2 regions of the Paeniglutamicibacter sp. NPDC091659 genome follow, and region 2 is predicted to be linked to the other one. Evidence: predicted binding sites of a transcription regulator. Region 2 holds the regulator's gene; the other holds the start of a gene.

Region 1 (3,411 bases), on a different contig from region 2:
GGAGGCAAGCCGCGCGTCCGCGGCACCCACGTCGCTAGACCCCGGCCGGGACGAGCGCGTACGACTCGTCGAGTTCGGAAGCGAAGCACCGCTGGTAGTACTCGGAGATGGTGAAGCGTTCGGCCTCGTCGCACTTGTTGACGAAGGAAAGTCGGAAGGCAAGGCCCGGGTCGCGGAAGATCGAGATGTTCTCCGCCCAGGTGATCACGGTGCGCGGAGACATGAGCGTGGAGATGTCGCCGGCGGCGAAGCCGTCGCGGGTCAGCGTGGCGACCTGAACCATGGAGCGGATCAGCTCCATGCCCCGGGCGTCGGCAAGCGCCGGGACGCGGGCCGCGACGATCTGCGCCTCGTCCTCGATGGGGAGATAGTTCAGCGACGCGACGATGTTCCAGCGGTCCAGCTGGGCATGGTTCAGTCGCTGCACCCCGTGGTACATGCCGTTGAAGTTGCCCAGGCCCACGGTGTTGGAGGTGGCGAAGAGCCTGAAATGGGGGTGCGGGTGGATGACCCGGTTCTGGTCGGTCAGCGTGAAGCTGCCCTCGCGCTCGAGCAGGCGCTGGATCACGAACATCACGTCCGGGCGCCCCGCGTCGTACTCGTCGAAGATCAGGGCCATGGGCTGGACCATCGCCCAGGGCACCACGCCCTCCTGGAACTGGGTGGCCGGCTGACCGTCCCGGATGACCACGGTGTCCTTGCCGACCAGGTCCAACCGGCTGATGTGCCCGTCCAGGTTCACGCGCATCGCGGGCCAGTTCAGCCGGGCCGCGACCTGTTCGATGTGGGTGGATTTCCCGGTGCCGTGCAACCCCTGGACCATGACGCGGCTGTTGTGCGTGAAGCCGGCCAGGATGGCCAGGGTGGTGTCGCGGTTGAAACGGTAGGCGGGATCGATGGCGGGGACGTGTTCGGTGCGTTCGGTGAACTTGGCGACGCGCAGGTCGCTGTCGATCCCGAAGACCTCGCGCACCGAAACGAGGGTCTGGCCCGGGGGCGGCATCTGGTTCATTTCCTCACCACCCGACCGCGATGGGTTCGGATTCCGGGGCACCCAGGTCCGCATGGTCCTCGATGCGGGCGATGCTTTCCGCGGCCAGGCGCAGGGCCGGCAGCAGCTTGATCAGGTCGTCTGTGCTCTTGCGCATCATCGGCGCCTGCACCGCAACGCAAAGGTTCGAGCGACCCGAGGAGTTCGGGACCAGGACGGCCAGGCAGACCAGCCCGTCCAGGAACTCTTGGCGGTCCAGCGCGTAGCCGTGCAGGCGGATCTGGCCGAGTTCGGCCTCGATCGCGGCGGTGTCGGTGAGCGTGTGGGCGGTGAAGCGCTGCAATTCCCCCGTGGCCAGCACGCGTTCGCGCTGCGTGGGTCCGAACTGGGACAGGATCATCTTGCCGCTGGCCGAGCAATGGACCGGCACGCGCGAGCCCGGGCCCAGATGGACGCGAATCGGCTCGTCGGTTTCCACGCGGTCAAGGTAGATGACCTCGTTGCCGGACAGGGCCGTGATGTTGCAGCTTTCGCCGATCTCATCGACCAGGCGGCGTAGGATCGCGTGGCGCGTCCCGTAGCGGGTGTCGTTCAGCAGCACGTCTTCGGCCATGCGCCGCATGCGCGAGCCCGTTCCGTAGTGCCGGCCGTCGCTCTGCCGGGTCAGCAGGTTGGCGCCTTCCAGCTGCTGCAGCATGCGGTGCAGTGTCGGCTTGGGCAGGCCCGTCTGGTCCACCAGCGATTGCAACGTAAAGAGCTGGTCGCGGGTGGTGATCAGCTCGAGCAACGCGAACAGCCGCAGGGCCGGGGTTTCCCCTTCAACGGCACCCGCGGGTCCGAGTTCCGGTTCCGTGAGGTTTTCCATGATTGGTCCGATCTGCTGATGTGTGAAGTTTCATTAAATCGTATCAGTGAGAAGAATAAATGGAACAGGGGGTTGACGGATGTGATTTGGGTCGCATAGTTTTGTCACTAATCCCGCTTTTGGGAACAAAACGAACCATTTTTTGGAACTTTGCCCGTTGGTGAGGTTTCCATACCCCGAAGGAGAGTTGTTATGACCGAAAAGGCCGCTTCCCGCGAAGTAACCAAGGGAGCCCAGAAGATGACGTCGTCGGAAGCCTTCGTTGAGACCCTGGTGTCCAACGACGTCACCGACATCTTCGGCATCATGGGCTCCGCGTTCATGGACGCCATGGACATCTTCGCCCCGGCCGGCATCCGCCTGGTCCCCGTGGTCCACGAGCAGGGCGCGGCCCACATGGCCGACGGCTATGCACGTGCCTCCGGCCGCCACGGCGTGGTCATCGGCCAGAACGGCCCCGGCATCTCCAACTGCGTCACTGGCATCGCCGCCGCCTACTGGGCACACAGCCCGGTCGTCATCATCACCCCGGAGGCCGGAACCAACACCATCGGTCTGGGCGGCTTCCAGGAGGCAAACCAGCTTCCGATGTTCCAGGAGTTCACCAAGTACCAGGGCCACGTGACCCACCCGAACCGCATGGCGGAATTCACCGCACGCTGCTTCGACCGCGCGATGAGCGAAAACGGTCCGACCCAGCTGAACATCCCGCGCGACTACTTCTACGGTGAATCCATCACCGAGATCCCGGCCCCGCGCCGCGTCGACCGCGGCGCCGGCGGCACCAAGTCCCTCGACGAGGCCATCGAACTGCTGAAGACCGCCAAGAACCCGGTCATCGTTTCCGGCGGCGGCGTGGTCATGGCCGACGGTGTGGAGGAGTGCAAGGCCCTGGCCGAGCGCCTGGGCGCACCGGTTGTCAACAGCTACCAGCACAACGACTCCTTCCCGGCCAGCCACCCACTTTGGGCGGGCCCGCTGGGCTACCAGGGATCCAAGGCCGGCATGAAACTGATCTCGCAGGCCGACGTCGTGGTCGCCCTCGGCACCCGCCTCGGCCCGTTCGGCACCCTGCCGCAGTATGGCCAGGCCTACTGGCCCACCGAGGCCAAGATCATCCAGATCGATGCGGACCACACCAAGCTCGGCCTGGTGAAGAAGATCTCCGTGGGCATCACCGGCGACGCCAAGGCCGTTGCCATCGAACTCTCCAAGCGCCTCGAGGGCATCGAACTGGCATCGGATGCGACCAAGGCCGAACGCGCAGCGAACATCAAGGCGGAGAAGGAAGCCTGGGAGCAGGAGCTCTCCGAGTGGACCCACGAGCAGGACGAATACTCGCTCGACGTGATCGCCGAGGCCGAGGGCGAGGAAGGCAACTGGCTGCACCCGCGCCAGGTGCTGCGCGAACTCGAGAAGGCCATGCCGGAAAACGTCATGATCTCCACCGACATCGGAAACATCAACTCGGTGGCCCACAGCTACCTGCGCTTCGAGAAGCCGCGCAGCTTCTTCGCCCCGATGTCCTTTGGCAACTGCGGCTACGCGCTGCCGA
Region 2 (3,411 bases):
GCCGCCAGGCGCTCGCGCAACTCGGTGAATTCACGGTCCGGATAGCGGTTGAGTCCCAGCGCAGCGGCGGATACCTCTTCGACGATTGCGCGATGAACGGCCTCGGGCAGCGGATGGGTGTTTTCGTTGACGTTCAGCTGGATTGGAACGTCGATCTGGGGTGCGCCGTATGGTTCAAGACCTTGAAGATTCTCTCGCAGGGGCAATTTTGCCAGGCGATTTAGCCGTTCATTCACCCCATAAGTCTAGGGCGCTCGGTGCAAGGCATCAGAATCAGCAATGTGGAACGGGGTAACAATCGGTTCGCAATGAAGCGGGGGTCACACCCGCCGTCAGCAACGCGGCAGTTACCGTGCCGATGGAACGTATATCTCGGTTCCCGGGAACAGGACGCTTCCCTCAAGGTTGTTGATCTCGGTGATCTGGCGCACGGCCTCGCGGGGGTCCAACTGGGGCGCGAACTCGCGAGCCAGACCCCAAAGGGTGTCGCCCTCGATGACGGTGACGCTGACGGCTTCTACACCCAGTGGCACATCGGCCGAGGCCTTGGCCGGCGACAGGAACAAGCCCAGAATCATGAGCACGCCCACGCTGGCCAGGAAGATCGGCATGGCGATCAAAACGAATTTCCCCCGGCGAGTCAACCGCAGCGGAGCTTCCTGCGGGGCGTGGTAAGCGATGGGGTCTGGAACGAGGTGGAGCGGGGCCGAGAGAGCAGCGTTTGCCATGTCTTTGCCTTTCCTTTGAGTACGACGGGCCGATGCAAGCGGGCCGCGAGTCGAACAAGCTTCTATTGTTCGAACACGTCTTTCGAATATGTGTTCGTAGTTCGTAAGTTATTTCTAGCACTTTTCAACGACACGTGTCCAGATCGGTTCGAACAAATCTTTGAAAGCGCCGCTTCCGTCCACTAACATGAGTGATGTGGAACGGTGAATTCACTTCATCACTCCGCACCGACAAATTGCGGAACGCGCGGGCCAACCGCCGACGATCGGGATGAGGCACAAAGAATGACGACCGAACAACGAACCCCTCGACGTGACGCGAAGAGCCTGACAATTCGCCAGAAAAAGGTTCTCGAAACAATCCAGCGCTCGGTCAGTGCCAACGGCTACCCGCCTTCCATGCGAGAGATCGGTGACGCGGTGGGCCTGGCCAGCCTCTCGAGCGTGACCCATCAGTTGAGCCAGCTGGAAAAGCTTGGCTACATCCGCCGCGACCCCCGCCGTCCGCGCGCCATGGAAATCCTGCTGCCATTGCAGCTCAAGACCGACACGAAACTTGAAGTGGTTTCCGGGCAGGCCGAACTCAAGGCAGCGAACGGCATGAACGTCTCTGAGCTGACGACCTCGTCCGACACGGCAATGGTCCCCCTGGTGGGACGAATCGCCGCCGGCAACCCGATTCTCGCCGACCAGGCAGTGGAAGACGTGTTTGCGCTGCCGCGCCAGCTCGTGGGCCATGGCGAACTTTTCATGCTAAAGGTCAGCGGCGACTCAATGATCGACGCCGCCATTTGCGATGGCGACTGGGTCGTCGTGCGACGTCAGCAAACGGCAGTCAACGGCGACATAGTTGCAGCGCTGCTCGATGACGAAGCCACCGTCAAGACCTTCCGCCAGCGCGATGGCCACACCTGGCTGCTGCCACAGAACTCCCGCTACGAACCGATCCTCGGTGACGCGGCAACGGTCATGGGCAAGGTCGTTTCGGTCATGCGCTCCATTTAGGGACGTCACTGGCATTTCAACGAGTCAGGGGCCGGTCATCGCGACCGTCCCCTGACTCATTTAACGTTTTGACGCATGGACTCCCAAGTGAGCCGCGCTGCCCCTAGCCTTCGCTGAGCCGTTCGAGCGCGGCCAACACCGTCGGCTTGTCCGGGGTGGCCCACAACGGCGGCAAGGAGGCCCGCAGGAAGCTTCCGTAGCGTTCCGTCGCCAGGCGCGAATCCAGGACGGCCACGACACCGCGGTCGTTGACCGAACGAATCAAGCGCCCAGCGCCCTGGGCCAACCTGACGGCGGCATGGCTCGCAGCCACCGCCATGAACCCGTTGCCGCCATGCTTGGCGACATCCCGGCTGCGCGCCGAGGAGAGCGGGTCGTCGGGCCGCGGGAATGGGATCTTGTCAATGATCACCAGGCGGCATGCATTGCCCGGCACGTCGACGCCCTGCCACAGTGTCATGGTGCCGAACAGGCAAGTGTCCGGTTCGGCAGAGAACTGGTCAACCAGGGCCTTCATGCTCGATTCCCCCTGGCACAGGATCGGCACGTCCAGCCGGGAACGCAGGATCTCGGCCGCTTCCTCCGCCGCTCGGCGCGAGGTGAAGAGCGCCAAGGCCCCGCCCCCGGATGCCTTGATGAGGTCTTCGATCTCGCCGATCATTTCCTGCGACATCTGGCGCCCGGGCTTCGGCAAGTGCTTGGCCACATACAGGATTCCCTGCTTGGGGTAGTCGAAGGGGCTTCCCACATCGACCCCGTTCCAGGTGGGCGCGCCGTCACCGACCAGCCCCAAGGCACCGGCGACTGGTTCGAAAGCCGCGCCGATGGCCAGCGTCGCGCTGGTCAGGATGACAGTGCGGCCGTCGAAGAGCCCTTCGCGCAGCTTGCCGGCAACCGACAAGGGCGCGACATTCAGGGTGGGCTGGCTCGACTCGTCCGGCTGGACGTAGCCCTCCCCCGGGCTGAAATGCCCCGGGCGCGAAGCCCAGATGACTTCCCGTTCCTCGGTCATTTCAAGCATCTTGGTGCATTGCTCGACCAGGTACATGACCTGGGAACGTGCCATCTGCCGTCCGCCGTCCGCGGGCGCGTTGGCCTCGGGCTTCGAATCGGAGAGCACCACGCGTGCCGCCTCGGCGATCTGGTTGATCGCGGCTTCCTGTTCCTCGTTGAGGCCGCGGGCCATCAGGCCCGTGGGGACGCCTTCGAGGCTGCGCTGCAGCGCCTTAGCACCCTGGTTCAGTGCATCCACACTCACCGCGCAATGCTTGCGGGCCGCCGAAGCGGCGGTCTGCACCATGTTGACCGACATCGGGCGGGTCACCGAACTTGTCACCCGGTCCTGCAGTTCGTGGGCCTCGTCGATGATGACGGTGTCGAAGTCCGGCAGCACGGCCAAGCCTTCGAACGCCGACACCGCGAGCATTGCGTGGTTGGTGATGATCACGTCGGCATCGGCCGCTCGGGCACGGGCCATCTCACTGAAGCATTCGGAAGCCATCGGGCACTTCTGGGAACCGAGGCAGTCCATCGCACTGACCGATACCTGGCGCCAGGCCTTGTCGCTGACACCCGGGGTCAGGTCGTCGCGGTCACCGGTTTCGGTGCGCTCGGCCCATTGGCGCAGCCGCACGACCTCCTGTCCGAGTGCGGATGACGGGCCGTCCGCGAAGCCGCC

What was found. The regulator LexA, encoded in region 2, represses DNA repair genes until DNA is damaged. The targets are predictions, from matches to a motif close to TCGAACANNTGTTCGA.
Region 1: xsc (sulfoacetaldehyde acetyltransferase) is a predicted target of LexA. The motif match lies at 1,987-2,002, and genes of this name have one in related genera.

Annotation. Positions count from the first base shown of each region.
Region 1 is NZ_JBIVTO010000003.1:134,212-137,622, forward strand. It holds gene ACIQLF_RS08190 (cobalt chelatase) at 1-30, opposite strand, end outside; gene ACIQLF_RS08195 (AAA family ATPase) at 35-1,012, opposite strand; gene ACIQLF_RS08200 (IclR family transcriptional regulator) at 1,017-1,856, opposite strand; gene xsc (sulfoacetaldehyde acetyltransferase) at 2,049-3,411, shown strand, end outside.
Region 2 is NZ_JBIVTO010000013.1:54,396-57,806, forward strand. It holds gene ACIQLF_RS19160 (histidinol-phosphate transaminase) at 1-236, opposite strand, end outside; gene ACIQLF_RS19165 (LysM peptidoglycan-binding domain-containing protein) at 348-728, opposite strand; gene lexA (transcriptional repressor LexA) at 1,014-1,733, shown strand; gene ACIQLF_RS19175 (ATP-dependent DNA helicase) at 1,837-3,411, opposite strand, start outside.